Regions from separate parts of the Polaromonas sp. P1_F8 genome, predicted to be linked through region 2. Evidence: predicted binding sites of a transcription regulator. Region 2 holds the regulator's gene; each other region holds the start of a gene.

Region 1 (3,939 bases), on a different contig from region 2:
CAGGCCGCAGGTCCTGGTGCAGCATCTCCAGCCGGTGAAACGCGCGCAGGCCTTTGGCGATTTGCTCCACCAGCCCGCGCACGGCTTCAAGCCCGGGCTGGGGGTTGTCAATCATCCACTGGCTCAGCGTTTGCCCGTCGATGTATTCGGTGGCCACGTACACGTAATGGCGCTTTCGGGTCGGCACATAAGGCTTCAGCACATGCGCGCTGTTGATACGCCGGGCGATCCACTCCTCCGTCAAAAACCTTTCAAGGTAGGCCGGGTCACCGCCCAGATCTATCGACGGTGTTTTAAGGATGACGAGCGCGCCCGTTTCGTTGTCTGTGGCCAGGTAGATGTGGCTGCGGCTGCTGCCGTGCACTTCGCGGACGATGGTGTAGCCGTCAAACTGCGTCCTGGCCTCCAGGATGGGCGGAAGCGGCAGGCCCGACAGCTGCTGGAGCAGCTCGCCGGCCTGCCCGTTGGGCAGTTCATCAACGCGGACAATCTGCGCCGTGAGGTTGTCGCCGCTGCCCCGCTCCAGAGCTTTTTCGACGATGGATTTGGCGGCCATATCCAGCCCGCCAGGCTCGTCGGCACAGATGTGAATGAGGCCGGCCATGTCGTATTCGCTGACATGTTCGTACACGCCGTCGGTGGCCAGCAAGAAGATGTCGCCCTGCTCCACCTGCTGGGTCTGGTAGTCGATTTCAAGCTGCGGCTTGAAGCCCAGCGCGCGGCCGAGATAGCTTTGGCCCTGCGAAATCCACACACGATGGTCGCTGGTCAGTTGTTCCAGCACCTTGCCGCGCAAACGGTAAATGCGTGAGTCACCAACATGAAAAATATGCGCGGTGGTCGACTTGATGACCATGGCGCTCAGCGTGCACACATAGCCCTTGTCTTTGTCGTAGCGGTACTGGCTCTTCTGCGTCTGCGCATGCAGCCAGGAGTTGGTGGCGCTCAAGATCCGCTCGGCCGATGTCTTGACCGACCAGGCTTCCGAGGTGCAGTAGTAGTCTTCGAGGAAACCGGTCACGGCGTACTGGCTGGCCACATCGCTGACAGCGCTGCTGCTGATGCCGTCGGCCAGCGCAATGGCGATGCCCTTGGCGCTCAGTTGCGGCTCTTTCGGCACATAGATACCGTGGAAATCCTGGTTGGTTTCCTTGCGGCCCTTGTCCGAATACTGACCTGCCGATATCTTCAGTTCACTGGACATGTGGGGTACCGGCAAAGCCCTCGCGCATGCAAGGTGCGCGAGGGCCTTTGTTTTTGAGGCAGATTATTTAAAGGAGCGTGATGGTCCGGTTTTAATGTGCGTGGCATACAGCGTCAAGCCGGTGAAGGCCAGGCCGCCCACCAGGTTGCCCAGCACCGTCGGAATTTCGTTCCAGATCAGGTAGTCCATGATGGTGAAGTGCGCGCCCAGCAGCAGGCCGGACGGGAACAGGAACATGTTCACGATCGAGTGCTCGAACACCATGTAGAAGAACAGCATGATGGGCATCCACATCGCGATCACCTTGCCGCTGACCTGGGTGGAGATCATCGCACCCACCACGCCGGCCGACACCATCCAGTTGCACAGCATGCCGCGTACAAACAATGTGAGCATGCCGTTGGCACCGTATTTCTGGTAGCCCAGCGTACGGCTCTCGCCCACGATGCCGATAGCCTTGCCCACGGCGCTGGGCTCGGTCGAGAAGCCGTTGGTGACGTAGATGGCCATCATCACCGCCACCGTGAAGGCGCCCGCGAAGTTGCCGACGAACACCAGGCCCCAGTTGCGCAGAACGCCCTTGACCGTGACGCCCGGGCGTTTGTCGATCAGCGCCAGCGGGCACAGCACGAACACGCCCGTGAGCAAGTCGAAGCCGAACAGGTACAGCATGACAAAACCCACCGGGAACAGCACGGCGCCCAGCAGGGGCTGGCCGGTTTGCACGTTGATGGTGACGGCGAACCAGGCCGCCAGGGCCAGGATGGCGCCGGCCATGTAGGCCCGGATAACGGTGTCCCGCGTCGACATGAAGATTTTGGATTCACCCGCATCCACCATCTTGGTCACAAATTCCGAAGGCACTAAATAAGCCATACGATCCCTCTAAGTCCTGTTTTGCCAAAAAAAAATCCACTTCGAGATCTTCAAAAAGATTTGAAGACCGAAGTGGACGACGTTATCCATTCAGATCGATGGGCACCGCGAAACTCGCCGAACCCTGCGCAGGCCTTCGTTAGCCTGACCCGAGGGATGCAAGCACATACCGTGCCGCTAACAAAACACCGCGAATCCGGCCTTGCCGACGCTTTAGCGACGCTTTTACCCGTCCTTTTGGCACTGCGAAGGGAGTGGCCGCCCCAAATTTGTGCATCGGGGTGTCCATCTTTAAATATTTTGGTGCCAGCTGGGCCACTGCCGGATACAGGCGCTAGGGCGCAAGCCGCTGCGCAAAGAACGCCAGGATCTCGTCACGCGCCGCCAGTGTGGGCTGGCCCGCCTCGTCGATCAGGTGAGCGGTGACCACGCTGTGCGGCGTCTTCACGTGCGCCGCAAAGAACGGCGGCACGTCGGGGTTGGCGGCGCTGTCGGGCAGCACGCGGCCCACAAAGCGGTCGCCCAGCGCCGCGGCGTAGGCCGCAAAGCGCTGGGCCCTGCAAAAGCTGTCGCCTTCAAACCGATAGGCCAGTACCGTGAGGTTCTCGCGGTCCAGCCGCTGGCGGACGGCCTTGATGTCCGCAGGCGACATTTCGATGCCGGCCGGGTCATTGAGCGGCAGCGACGGCTGGCACAGCACCGGCGCCAGCATGGCGGGCTCCAGCATCATCGTGAGGGCGAAATTACCCGTCCAGCACATGCCGATGGCGCCCACGCCGGGGCCGCCGCACTCGTCATGCGCCAGCCTTGCCAGTGCCCGCAGCCACTGCGTGGCCGGGCTGGCCTGGTTGGACGCGAACGCGCGGAACTCGGCGCTGACACAGGCGCGCTGAAAGATGGCCGCGCCTTCATCGGCACGCGGCACGGCGCCGTCGCGGCCAAAGAGCGACGGCATGTAGACGGTAAAACCCGCGTCACGCACCCAACGGCTGAAGCGCGCCACGTGCGGGCTGATGCCGGGCATCTCGGTCATGACGATCACGGCCGGGCCTGTACCCATGAGGTAGACGTTTTTGGTAACGCTATCCAGCGTGATCTCGCGTTGGGCGAAATCCTCGAGGGAGTCGTCTTCGGTCAGCTTGCGCGTTGTCATCGGTGTCCTTGCTTTGCGAACGGTGGGAGGAATGGCGTCCGTGGAATTCGTGGAACAGATGAATTTGGCACCGCACGCGCGTAAACTCCCAGTGTCTATTTCGACATGTTTAAGGCCTTTTCAGCCAATGCGAGATTTCACCCTCCTGCTGCTGCCGGGCACCTTTGCCACCGGCGTGGCGGCCACGCTCGATATCCTGCAGGCCGCGTCCGCCCTCGCGCCGCGCATGAAGCTGGCGCGCCCCACCTGGCGTGTGTTGTCAGCTTCAGGCGGCCAGGTACGGTTGAGTTCAGGCCTTTACATCGATACCGCAGCCCTGCCCAAACGCTACCGGCCTGATCCCTCCACCTGGATCGTGCCGGGCCTGGGCCTGGACAACCCGCAGGCCCTCGACACCGGCTTGGCCACCGCAGACGCGCAACGCGTGATTCAGGCCGTCGCCGCGCATGCTGCGCACGGTGGCCGTGTTGCGGCGTCGTGCTCGGCGGTGTTTTTGCTCCAGGCGGCCGGCGTGCTGGCCGGGCGCCGGGTCACTACCTCATGGTGGCTGGCGCCGGAGCTTCGAAGGCGGGAGCCGGCCTGTACCGTCAATGCCGACCGGATGGTGTGCGCCGACGGCCCGGTGAGCACCGCAGGCGCCGCCTTTGCGCAAACCGACCTGATGCTTCACCTGCTGCGCGAGCAGTTCGGGGTAGCCCTGACCGAA
Region 2 (3,939 bases):
GTTCTTCACGCGTGTCGCCCTGATCACCGCTGTCCCGGTTCAGCGGCTGGCCAAATTCGTCGATGGGCTGGTTGCGGTGGTCCTGCTGCACGCGTCCTTCGGCATGTCCTTGCTGGCGGCGCTGGTCGCGTCCCTGCAGGCCGGTGATGCCGGCCACGCCTGCCACATCGATCCGTTCGCCGTAAGGCGGATTCACCAGCATCACGCCCGAAGGCGCGGGCGGCATGCGCTGCAGTGCGTCGCCGCCGCGGAATTCCACCGCATTGGCTACGCCGGCACGCTCGGCATTGCGTTCGGCGAAATCGACCATGCGGAAGGACACGTCGCTGCCGAACACCGGCGCGGTGGGTTCGGTGATGGCGGCTTCGGCCTGGTCCAGCAGGCCATCCCACACATGGCCCTGGAAGGGCAAGTATTTCTGGAAGGCAAAGCGTCGGTTGATGCCGGGCGCAATGTTGCAGGCGATTTGCGCGGCTTCAATCGCGATGGTGCCCGAGCCGCAGCAGGGGTCATAGAGCGGCACGCCTTCTTTACAGAGCTGATCCCAGCCGCTGGCGGCAATCATGGCGGCGGCCAGGGTTTCTTTCAGCGGGGCATCACCCTTGTCTTCGCGCCAGCCGCGCTTGAATAGTGGCTCGCCCGAGGTGTCGATATAAACCGTGACGGTGTCCGTCGTCAGGTGCACGTAGACGCGCACGTCGGGCCAGCGCGTGTCGACGCTGGGCCGCACGTCGTCGAACTTGGCGCGAAAGCGGTCGGCGATCGCGTCCTTGATCTTCAGCGCCGCGAAGTTCAGGCTTTGCAGCGGACTGTGCTGGGCGGTGATCTCGACCTTGAAGGTCTGCTTGGGCGTGAACCAGATTTCCCAGGCCACATTGGCGGCAGCGTTGTAGAGGTCTTGTTCGCTGCGGTACTGGTTGTGCTGCAGCTCGATCAGTACACGCTGCGCCAGCCGGCTGTGCAGGTTGAGCTGCAGCGCGTCGCGCCACGAAGCCTGCAGCTGCACGCCGGCGCGCCAGGCTTTGCCGTCGATCCCGGTGACACGCTTGACCTCGGTGGCCAGCAGGGTTTCGACGCCTGCGGCGCACGGTAAAAACAATTGGAGTTGATTCATGACTGACTTTGAGGGACGGGCAGCGCGGCCTGGTTGGCGGCTAGAGTGATTTGCGCAGGTTGGCGGGCGCGATGCGGAGCGCCTCGCGGTACTTGGCCACGGTGCGGCGTGCGCATTCAATGCCCTGCTCCTTGAGCATTTCGGAAATCTGGTTGTCGCTGAGCGGCTTCTTGAGGCTTTCTGACGAGACAAATTGTTTGATGAGCGCGCGCACCGCTGTGCTGGAAGCATTGCCGCCGGTTTCGGTGCCGAGCGCGGAACCGAAGAAATACTTGAGCTCGAAAGTGCCGAAAGGGGTGCCCATGTACTTGGCCGTGGTCACGCGTGAGATGGTGGATTCGTGCAGGCCCAGTTCGTCGGCAATTTCGCGCAGCACCAGCGGGCGCATGGCGAGTTCGCCGTGCGTGAAGAAGTTTTTCTGCCGCTCCACGATGGCGCTGCTCACGCGCAGGATGGTGTCAAAGCGCTGCTGGATGTTCTTGATGAACCAGCGGGCCTCCTGCAGGCGCTGCTGCAGCGCCTGGCCGCCCTGGCCCTTGTGCTGCTTGAGGGCATTGGCATAAATGTCGTGCACGCGCAGGCGCGGCATGACGTCGCCATTGAGCGAAACCTTGAAGCCCCGGCCCGATTTGATGACGATGACGTCGGGCACGATCAGGTTGCGCTCCACGTTTACAAAGCGGCGTCCGGGCTTGGGGTCGAGCCGGCCTATCACCGTGATCGCACCCTTGATGGCGGCTTCGGTGAAACCGCACAGGTGAGACAGGCGCTTGACGTCGCGCTTGGCCAGCAGCTCCATCGGTTGCTTGCACATGGCAATGGCGGCGCGGGTTTCCTCGCAGTCCTTGCAGTCCAGCAGCTGCAGACTCAGGCATTCCGCCAGGTTGCGCGCACCGACACCGGCAGGCTCCATGTGGTGCAGCAGCTTGAGCGCCATCGCAAAACGCTGCTCCAGCTCTTCCGCCTGCGCCATGTCATCTTTTGCTAGACCGGCCGCGAGCGACGCCAGGCTGTCTTCAAGGTAGCCGTCGTCGTTGAGCGATTCAATGAGGAAGTGCAGCGCGGCGCGGTCTTCTTCCGACAGGCGCAAGCTCAGCGATTGCCGGTGCAGGTGGTCCTGCAGCGACTCATGGCTGCCCGTGAGGTCGGAGGCCTCGGCTTCGCTCTCTTCATTGTTGTTCTTGCGCGCCGGTGCGTCACTTCCCCACTCGCTGTCGTCGGGCGCGGTTTCTACCGTGCCATCGCCTTCCCAGCTTTCCTCGAGCTTGGGCTCCGCACTGACTTCTGCGTCATTCGGGGTTGCAGCACTGGTCTCGTCGGCGCCGCCAGCTATCGAATCCGTAGCAGATTCAAACTCGCGGCTGTCCTGGCTGACCGGCGTGTTGATGTGCTCCAGCCCAAACTCTTCGCGCACCGCCGTCTCTTCCGACACTTCCAGGAACGGGTTTTCGTCGAGCATCTGCTCGACCTCCTGGCTCAGCTCAAGCGTCGACAGCTGCAACAGCCGGATCGACTGCTGTAGTTGAGGTGTCAGCGCAAGATGCTGCGAGACGCGTAATGACAGACCTTGTTTCACTGGACTTTCAAACTTGCGGAAGGTTGAGGCGATACGTCTTTAACCAGCGGGCGCCGCGGAACTGGCTTTGCCAGGCCGCAGGCGCCGTCCCTGGAGGGGGAGAGGGAGCTACACGAAGTGAGCGACAACAGGGGGGAGCCATCTTCTTACATCTTGAAGTGCTCGCCCAGGTAGACGCGGCGCACATCGGCGTTGTTCACGATTTCGGAAGGCGTACCCTGGGCCAGCACGTGGCCGTCGCTGATGATGTAGGCGTGGTCGCAAATGCCAAGTGTTTCACGCACGTTGTGGTCGGTGATCAGCACGCCGATGCCGCGCGATTTGAGGAAGCCGATGATGCGCTGGATTTCGATCACGGCAATGGGGTCGATACCGGCAAAGGGCTCATCCAGCAGGATGAAGCGCGGCTGGGTTGCCAGCGCCCGCGCGATTTCGACCCGGCGGCGTTCACCGCCGGAAAGCGCCGGCGCCGGTGAATTGCGCAAATGATCTACCCGCAAATCCTGCAGCAGCGCGTCGAGCCGCGACTCGATGTCTGCGCGCCCCAGCGGTTTTCCGGCTTTGTTGAGCTGCAGCTCCAGCACGGCACGCACGTTTTCTTCCACCGTGAGCTTGCGGAAAATCGACGCTTCCTGCGGCAGGTAGCTCAGGCCCAGGCGGGCACGCAGGTGAATCGGCATGTGCTCGACCGATTCGCCGTCGATGGAAATTTCGCCTGCATCGGCGCGCACCAGGCCCACGATCATGTAGAACGAGGTCGTTTTGCCGGCACCGTTGGGGCCCAGCAGGCCCACGACTTCGCCTTTTTGCACGGACAGCGAAACGTCCTGCACCACCTTGCGGCTGCCGTACGATTTTTGCAGACCTTGCGCAACAAGGCGACTGGGGGTCAAGGCAGGAGCGGCCGGGGCCGCTGAAGTGTCAGTCACCACATCCATCTGTGCAGGTCTTTCTAGTTCTTTTCATTGCCCAGCGTCGTGCTGGGGCGCAGAACCGGGGCGGGGCCTGCGGGCGGCGCCGCGACGGGTGTCGAGGCTGTCGCGCGGGGTGACAGCATGGCGCGAACCCGCCCCGTGGGGTTGCTGGCCGTGCGGTTTTGCGCGCCCCCATCCACGGTGAAGACGTCGGTGTTGTTGTCGTAAACGATCAGGCTGCCGGTGGTTTCGTCCACCAGGGTGGCGCCGTTGTAGCGGCGCACCACCGCCCGCTTGATGAACTTCACCAGGTCGGCACGGCTGTCATATTCAAT
Region 3 (3,939 bases), on a different contig from region 2:
CTGCGGGGTTGGCGCCCTTGAAGACCAGCAGACCAATCGGCAACCAGGCCAGCGGCGAGACCGGGCGCAGCAGGCTGATCAGCGGGTTGAACATGCGGCTCAGAAAGTTGAAGCGCCCGATCATGAAGCCGACCGGTATGCCGACGACAGCCGCCATGCCGAAGCCCATGGCCACGCGCTTGAGCGAAGACAGCACGTTCCAGCCCACGCCCTGGTCGTTGGGCCCCTTGCTGTAGAACGGATCACTGAAGATCTGCACCGCCTGCACAAAGGTGTCTTTGGGCGAGGGAATGCTGCCGGCCGTGCCCATGAAAACCAGTTCCCAGATCAGCACCAGCAAACCCAGGCCCAGGAGGGGGGGCAGGACGCTGAACCAGAGCCAGGAGGCATCACCGGATGGCTTGGTGATGGGGGTGGGTTTTGTTGGAGCGTTCATGCTGTTTTGGGCTGTAGTGCCCGTTGGATGAGCGCCACCAGCTATCGAATTGATAGCGGCAGCATCTCTGGGCCTTTCGTTGCTGCGGCTTGCCGGGGTTGCCGCCTCCAGCGGGTTGTGAAATACGGCACTGACCATGGCGTCACCTCTTTACGTAGGAAGGTTGGGTGGGTGTAGCGTGGATATCGCGTGGGTGTTCAGGCGTGAACCTTGAAACTGTCGGCGTATTTTTTCGGGTCCTTGCCGTCCCACACGGTGCCGTCCATCAGCTTGCTGCTGCGCATGATGTCTTTGGGAACGCTGGCCTTGGCAGCCGTCGCGGCCTGCTTGTAGACGTCGATGTGGTTGATTTGCTTGGCAATGCCCAGGTAGTCGGGGTGATCCTTGATCAGGCCCCAGCGCTTGTGCTGTGTGAGGAACCACATGCCGTCGGACAGGTAAGGGAAGCTCACCGCACCGTCGTTGTAGAACTTCATGTAATTGGGGTCGTCCCAGGTCTTGCCCATGCCGTTCTGGTAGCGGCCCAGGATGCGCTGGTTGATGGCGTCCACGCTGGTGTTGACGTAGCTCTTGTCGGCCACGGTTTCGGCCATTTTGTTCTTGTTGGAGAGGCTGGCGTCAATCCATTTGCCGGCCTCGATGATGGCGGCGGTCACGGCGCGCGCCGTGTTGGGGTATTTTTTGACGAAGTCGGCCGTGGTGCCCAGCACTTTTTCAGGGTGGTCTTTCCAGACGTCCTGGGTGGTCACGGCGGTCACGCCGATGCCGTCGATGATGGCGCGGTGGCCCCAGGGCTCGCCCACGCAGAAGCCGTCCATGTTGCCCACGCGCATGTTGGCCACCATCTGCGGCGGCGGCACGGTGATCACTTTGGCGTCCTTCATCGGGTTGATGCCGTTGGCGGCCAGCCAGTAGTAAAGCCACATGGCGTGCGTGCCGGTGGGGAAGGTCTGGGCGAAGGTGTATTCGCGCTTGTCGCTGGCCATGAGTTTGGCCAGGCCCGGGCCGTCAACCGCGCCTTTGTCGGCGAGTTTTTTGGACAGTGTGATGGCCTGGCCGTTGTTGTTCAGGGTCATCAGCACGGCCATGTCTTTCTTGGGGCCGGCGGTACCCATGTGGACGCCGTAGACCAGGCCGTAGAGCACGTGGGCGAAGTCCAGTTCGCCGTTGACCAGCTTGTCGCGCACACCGGCCCAGCTGGCTTCCTTGGTCGGGATGATCTTGACGCCGTATTTCTGGTCAATGCCCAGCACCGAGGCCATGACCACGGAGGCGCAGTCGGTCAGTGGAATGAAGCCGATCTTCACTTCCTTCTTCTCTGGTGCGTCTGAGCCCTGGGCATAGACGGCAGCGCGCAGGGCGGGGTTGATGCCCACGGCGCCCACGGCTGCGGCCTGCAGTACTGTGCGGCGTGTCAGCGAAGATTTCAGCAGTTCAGTCATGTCAGCGGCTCCTGAGAGTTAAAAACAAAAGACAAAAACAAAAAAGGCGCTCGACCCGGGCAACACGTTGAACGTGATGCAGGGTGCGAACGCCTTTGTTCCTTGGGGCACCACACACTTCGCCATTGAAGTGCTGTGCCGGTTGGCCATCTTTGACCAATGCCTAGGGCATTGCAAAAGCTGTGCCAGCGATGCTGAGTGCTGTGAAAGAGAGTCGCTTTGAGAAGGGAAAGTGCCCCGGATGCACTGCCTGCACCAGTGGCTGCGGGGAAAGGCGGTGCGAGGCGGTGGTTTGATGTTTGCACCGTATTTGTGCGGCGCACCAATTGGGGGTTACCTGACGTCAGGCCCGGGATTCATCCCAGCAAATCCAGGGCGTCGAGCATGCGCTGGGCGACTTCGCCCAGCCGCAGTCCCTTGTCCATCGCTGCCTTGCGCAGCTTTTCGAAGGCAGCCTGTTCGGTCAGGCCCTGGCGCTGCATCAGCATGCCCTTGGCCCGGTCTATGACTTTTCGGTCATGCAGCTCTGTTTTGGCGTGTGCCAGTTCCTTGCGCAGGCCCTGCTCGTGTTCAAAGCGCGCCATGGCCACATCCAGGATGGGGCGGATTCGATCCGGGGAAAGGCCGGCCACCACATAGGCCGACACGCCGGCGGCGACGGCATCCTTCACGTGGCTGGTGTCGTTGTCGTTGGTGAACAGCACGATGGGCCGCCGGGCGTCCCGCGTCGCCATCACCACATGCTCCAGCGAATCGCGGGCCTCGCTTTCGGCGTCCACGATGATCATGTCGGGTTGCAGTTGCGCCAGGCGCTCATCCAGGAAGGTATCGGCGGGGAGCACCGCGACGATGTTGTAACCGTTTTCCAGCAGGCCGATGCGCAGCTGGCGCGAGCGCTCGGCCAGCTCCCGTGCATGGGCGTCATCGGACACGGACTCCAGCAGGTCCGGGGCGATGATGACAAGGCGCAGGGATTGGGACGGTGTCATGCGCCAAGCGGTGCAAGAACCGTGCCCCCACAGTCGTTCACTGCGTGTAACTCCTTGCCCCCGAGGGGTGCCGCCCGCCTGTGGCCCGGCAAAGCCGGTTCCACGGCTCATGCTGGGTTAAAGAGTACCAGCGGGCAGCCGCGGGACTGGCTTTGCCAGACCGCAGGCGCCGCCCCCTGGAGGGGGGAACAGGCTACACGCAGTGAGCCTGGACGGGGGTGGGTCTACACTTGGACGATGCTAGTTCTAGGAATCGAATCGAGTTGCGATGAAACCGGTGTGGCGCTGGTGGATGCCAGTGGCAGCGGCGTGCCGCGTCTGCTGTCGCACGCCTTGTTCAGCCAGATTGACATGCACCAGGCCTATGGCGGCGTGGTGCCTGAGCTGGCAAGCCGGGACCATATCCGGCGTGTCTTGCCTTTGACGCATCAGGTGATGGCCGAGGCGGGCAGCAGCCTGGCGCAAGTGGATGTGGTGGCGTATACGCGCGGCCCCGGGCTTGCGGGTGCGTTGCTGGTGGGGGCGGGTGTGGCCTGCTCGCTGGCGGCGGCGCTGGGCAAGCCGGCGATGGGTGTGCATCACCTGGAAGGGCATTTGCTGTCGCCCTTTCTGAGCGCCGACCCGCCCGAGTTTCCTTTTGTGGCGCTGCTGGTGTCTGGCGGCCATACCCAGCTGATGCGGGTGGACCGGGTTGGCAGTTACGAATTGCTCGGTGAAACCATTGACGATGCGGCAGGTGAGGCTTTTGACAAGTCGGCCAAGCTGATGGGCTTGCCTTATCCCGGTGGGCCCCATCTGTCGAAGCTGGCTGAGCACGGCGACGGTGCGGCCTTCAAGCTGCCGCGCCCCTTGCTGCACAGCGGTGACCTGGATTTTTCCTTTGCGGGGCTCAAAACCGCAGTGCTGACGCAGGCCAAAAAACTGGGGCCGGATCTGGAAAGCCGCAAGGCCGACCTGGCAGCTGCCACGCAGGCGGCGATTGTTGAAGTGCTGGTGAAAAAATCATTGGCGGCCATGACGCAAACCGGGTTGAAGCGCCTGGTGGTGGCTGGCGGCGTGGGCGCCAATGCGT
Region 4 (3,939 bases), on a different contig from region 2:
TCAGCGCTTCACCGACGCACCATGCCAGCACAGCGGCAGCGGTAGCACCCAGCGTATTGATGAAGGCCAGGGCGGCGAAGCCGTTGGCTTCCAGGGCGGAGCCGGCGTTGAAGCCGAACCAGCCCACCCACAGCAATGCGGCGCCAACCATGGTCAACGTGAGGCTGTGAGGGGCCATGGCTTCCTTGCCGTAGCCAATACGCTTGCCGATGCAGAAGGCGCCTACCAGGCCAGCGACAGCGGCGTTGATGTGCACCACGGTACCGCCCGCAAAATCCAGGGCGCCCATTTGCCAGATATAACCGCCCTTGGCGCTCATCGCGTCGGCGACTTCCTTGCCGGTGTAGGCGTCAGGGCCCATCCAGAACCAGACCATGTGGGCAATAGGTGCATAGCTGAAGGTGAACCAGATCGCCATGAACAGCAGCACTGCGGAGAACTTGATGCGTTCGGCAAAGGCGCCAACGATCAGCGCGCAGGTGATGCCGGCAAAAGTGGCCTGGAAGGCTGCGAACACGATCTCGGGGATCACGACACCCTTGCTGAAGGTGGCGCCATTGGCAAAGGTGCCCGCGACGTTGTCCCAGATGCCCTTCATGAAGAGCCGGTCGAAGCCGCCGAAGAAGGCGTTGCCTTCAGTGAAGGCCAGGCTGTAGCCATAGATAAACCACAGCACGACGATCATCGAGAACGTCACCATGACCTGCATCAGGACGGACAGCATGTTCTTGCTGCGGACCAGACCGCCGTAGAACAGCGCCAGGCCGGGCACGGTCATCATGATGACCAGCAGCGTGGAAACCATCATCCAGGCGGTATCACCTTTGTTGGGAACAGGCGCCGGTGCCGCGGCGGCAGCCGGTGCAGAGGCTGCAGCTGCAGCGGCGGGTGCTGTCGCTGCGGCAGGCGCGGCGGCAGAAGCAGCAGCTTCAGCCGGTTTGGCTTCTGCAGCGGAAGCAGCAGGTGCAGCTGCCGGGGCCTGCGCCATCACGGCGCCGGTCGTCAGCAGGCTCAATCCCAATACAAGGGAGGCAAGTAGTTTTTTCATGTCTATGTTCTCTTCGTTTTTTGGGTAAGCCTTACAGCGCTTCCTTGCCGGTTTCACCGGTACGGATGCGCACGACCTGCTCGAGGTTGTAAACAAAAACCTTGCCGTCGCCGATCTTGCCGGTGCGGGCGGCGCCCTCAACCGCTTCAATCACGCGATCCACCAGATCGTCGGAGACTGCTGCTTCGATCTTGACCTTGGGCAGAAAATCGACGACATACTCTGCACCGCGGTACAGCTCGGTATGGCCTTTCTGGCGGCCGAAGCCTTTGACTTCAGTCACAGTAATGCCTTGCACGCCAATGCCGGAAAGCGCTTCACGCACTTCGTCCAGCTTGAACGGTTTAATGATGGCCGTTACGAGTTTCATTTTCAGGTTTCCTCCAGGGATGAATAGGGAAGCAGCATCGTCAAGCACCACCTCAGCCGGATTAAGGCTTTTGTACGAGTCATTGCTGATGGAGTCTCCGTAGAAGCTCCAAAGGTTGGCAACTTGCGTGGACTTCTTAGCAGGTAACGTGCCAAAGACGCTTTGCATGGATGACCGGCCTGCCCCTGAACTTCGAGCGAACCTCCGCAAATTGCACTGGACAGGATGCACCAACAAAGTGCTCACAAACGCACAATTTTGGCGCATAAATCTGAAAAGGCATCATCAAGCCTGTCTTTAGTGCACGGCGTCTTCTGCAACGTTCGTTTCTGGGACGGCCAGCACCAGGAGATCGGCGGCGAGAATGCCATGGCGGATTCTGGTACTGACACAACCAGGCAAGGGCATGGGACGAAAGTGAGTGCCACTATCGGATGCAGCGAGGCACGCCTTTCTGGTGAACCGGCGGGTGGCTTCTCTCGCTAGGCGATACTCGTCTTACGTGAAGGTATGGTGCGCCTGCAACCCGGGATGGCCTCGGGTTCAGTTGTGATGCCGCCTCTGAGGGAGGAAGTTTCGAATGAGCTTGTCTTTAGTGCATAGCCGCGCCTTGTTGGGCCTGGAAGCAAGGCCGGTGCAGGTGGAGGTGCATCTTGCCAACGGTTTGCCCAGCTTTACGCTGGTCGGGCTTGCGGAAACGGAAGTCAAGGAAGCGCGTGAACGCGTGCGCTCGGCCATCCAGAACGCCGGACTGGAATTTCCCGCCAATAAACGCATTACGGTCAATCTGGCACCCGCCGACCTTCCCAAGGATTCCGGTCGGTTCGACCTGCCCATCGCGCTCGGTATCCTGGCGGCCAGCGGCCAGATCGACGCCCGCAAGCTGGAAGGCTATGAGTTCGCCGGTGAGTTGTCCCTGGGCGGCGACTTGCGACCCATTCGGGGAGCGCTTGCCATGAGCCTCGCCCTGGCGCGCCCGGCACGGCTTGCCGCCGAGAAATTGCCGAAGCTGGTTCTGCCAGAGGCCAGTGCCCAGGAAGCAGCGTTGGTCCCCGGCGCTGAAATCTTTCAGGCGCACCATTTGCTAGATGTGGTGAGGCAATTTTTGCCGGGCGACACCCCGACTGAAGCAGGGGAAGGCTGGTCTCGCGTCAAGCCGATCGTGCCTTCGGGGCAGTCCCCGTATCCCGATCTGGCCGACGTCAAAGGCCAGGCGGCGGCCCGACGCGCCCTGGAAATTGCCGCGACCGGCGGGCACAGCGTACTGATGATGGGCGCCCCAGGCTCCGGAAAATCCATGCTGGCACAGCGCTTTGCGGGCCTTCTGCCGGCCATGACCACCGAAGAAGCACTGGAAAGCGCAGCGGTAGCGTCATTGGGCGGCCGGTTCACGCTGGACAAATGGGCGATACGCCCCACCTGCGCGCCGCACCACACGGCCAGCGCCGTTGCGCTTGTCGGTGGTGGTTCCCCGCCGCGGCCTGGTGGGCATCACCATAAATACAGACATTGCGGATTGAACAAAATCAACCACTTACGCGTACTGTCTCCGAAGTTACGCTCTCTAAATTTTCATAGTTAAACATCATTGCTGCACGACCAAGCCTAATTGCAAGCACCTTCTAGGGGGAGGCCTTTGGACTGCCGTCAAAAAGCCCGCAATTGACTCTAGGTATTCTGATTTTTTGGGCGTGTTAGTCCTGCGCTAGCTCTCGTCCAATTAGAGGACCGAATTCAACATCTAATGTATGCAACAGCATACAAACTGGACCAAATGTCTATCATGGGCAACATTACTCGCTCCAGAGGCTCCACCATCAGCTGCTGCACGAAGTTTGGGTCTATCGCGTGCTGAACAAAATCACTCCTTGCGCATTTATATGGGACACCTGCGGCAAAAACTGAAGGTAGGGTCCGCGGCAATCCTGTCACATCAGGAAGAAAAATATTGATCGACTCTCGTCCGTATGGAGGCTGAAGAAGGGCTATGGTGAAGTGCAGCTCCTGCAGATGAAAGCCGACGGGTTTCGCTATTCATCCAGCAGAGACTCTCTGTTGGGCCCATCGTCTCCAGCGACGACGAGATTTTTTAGATTCGCAGTCCACATGAGTCGTCTTGGCGCCGGTTGACTCCACTCCTTCGGAGTTGAGCTGATCGGTCATTTCTGAAAACCTCGGCGGAGAACTGCCCTCCAGCTGGAAGGGTTCGCAAGAGTATGGCTGTGAGCCGCACTGTATTACCAGAGAGCTGAATCGCGGATGGAGTCCAAATGCCTGCGTTCCTGGCGCTGTCGGAACTTCAAGATAATGAGCGCGAGCATCACCCCGCCTGTTCCGCAGAGAATCAACTCCCACAGGCTGACGGGTCTGCCTAGAAGTGCGGTGCTGAAGACGAGCGCAGCAGCAATTGCCGTAAGCGCGCTAATAATAGGGATCGCTGTTTTACGCACGGTTAGAGATTGACGTTCTGAATCTTCTTACAAGCATACTTGGGCGAATTTGCCTTCGTCTCGGGAATTTT

Evidence for each region. The regulator sigma-54, encoded in region 2, starts transcription at its own class of promoters, with help from an activator protein. The targets are predictions, from matches to a motif close to TGGCANGNAANCTGCTTT.
Region 1: AC1D1J_RS02100 (formate/nitrite transporter family protein) is a predicted target of sigma-54. The motif match lies at 2,240-2,257, and genes of this name have one in related genera.
Region 3: AC1D1J_RS14080 (CmpA/NrtA family ABC transporter substrate-binding protein) is a predicted target of sigma-54. The motif match lies at 2,049-2,066, and genes of this name have one in related genera.
Region 4: glnK (P-II family nitrogen regulator) is a predicted target of sigma-54. The motif match lies at 1,555-1,572, and genes of this name have one in related genera.

What each region holds. Positions count from the first base shown of each region.
Region 1 covers NZ_JBFUBS010000001.1:436,549-440,487, forward strand. Annotated here, with positions in the region: gene AC1D1J_RS02095 (bifunctional protein-serine/threonine kinase/phosphatase) at 1-1,204, opposite strand, end outside; gene AC1D1J_RS02100 (formate/nitrite transporter family protein) at 1,268-2,080, opposite strand; gene AC1D1J_RS02105 (dienelactone hydrolase family protein) at 2,415-3,233, opposite strand; gene AC1D1J_RS02110 (GlxA family transcriptional regulator) at 3,361-3,939, shown strand, end outside.
Region 2 covers NZ_JBFUBS010000009.1:85,177-89,115, forward strand. Annotated here, with positions in the region: gene AC1D1J_RS21315 (THUMP domain-containing class I SAM-dependent RNA methyltransferase) at 1-1,114, opposite strand, end outside; gene AC1D1J_RS21320 (RNA polymerase factor sigma-54) at 1,155-2,690, opposite strand; gene lptB (LPS export ABC transporter ATP-binding protein) at 2,837-3,628, opposite strand; gene lptA (lipopolysaccharide transport periplasmic protein LptA) at 3,643-3,939, opposite strand, start outside.
Region 3 covers NZ_JBFUBS010000003.1:465,848-469,786, forward strand. Annotated here, with positions in the region: gene ntrB (nitrate ABC transporter permease) at 1-574, opposite strand, end outside; gene AC1D1J_RS14080 (CmpA/NrtA family ABC transporter substrate-binding protein) at 634-1,878, opposite strand; gene AC1D1J_RS14085 (ANTAR domain-containing response regulator) at 2,235-2,867, opposite strand; gene tsaD (tRNA (adenosine(37)-N6)-threonylcarbamoyltransferase complex transferase subunit TsaD) at 3,105-3,939, shown strand, end outside.
Region 4 covers NZ_JBFUBS010000004.1:443,784-447,722, reverse strand. Annotated here, with positions in the region: gene AC1D1J_RS16975 (ammonium transporter) at 1-1,048, opposite strand, end outside; gene glnK (P-II family nitrogen regulator) at 1,080-1,418, opposite strand; partial or broken gene AC1D1J_RS16965 (YifB family Mg chelatase-like AAA ATPase) at 1,999-2,913, shown strand.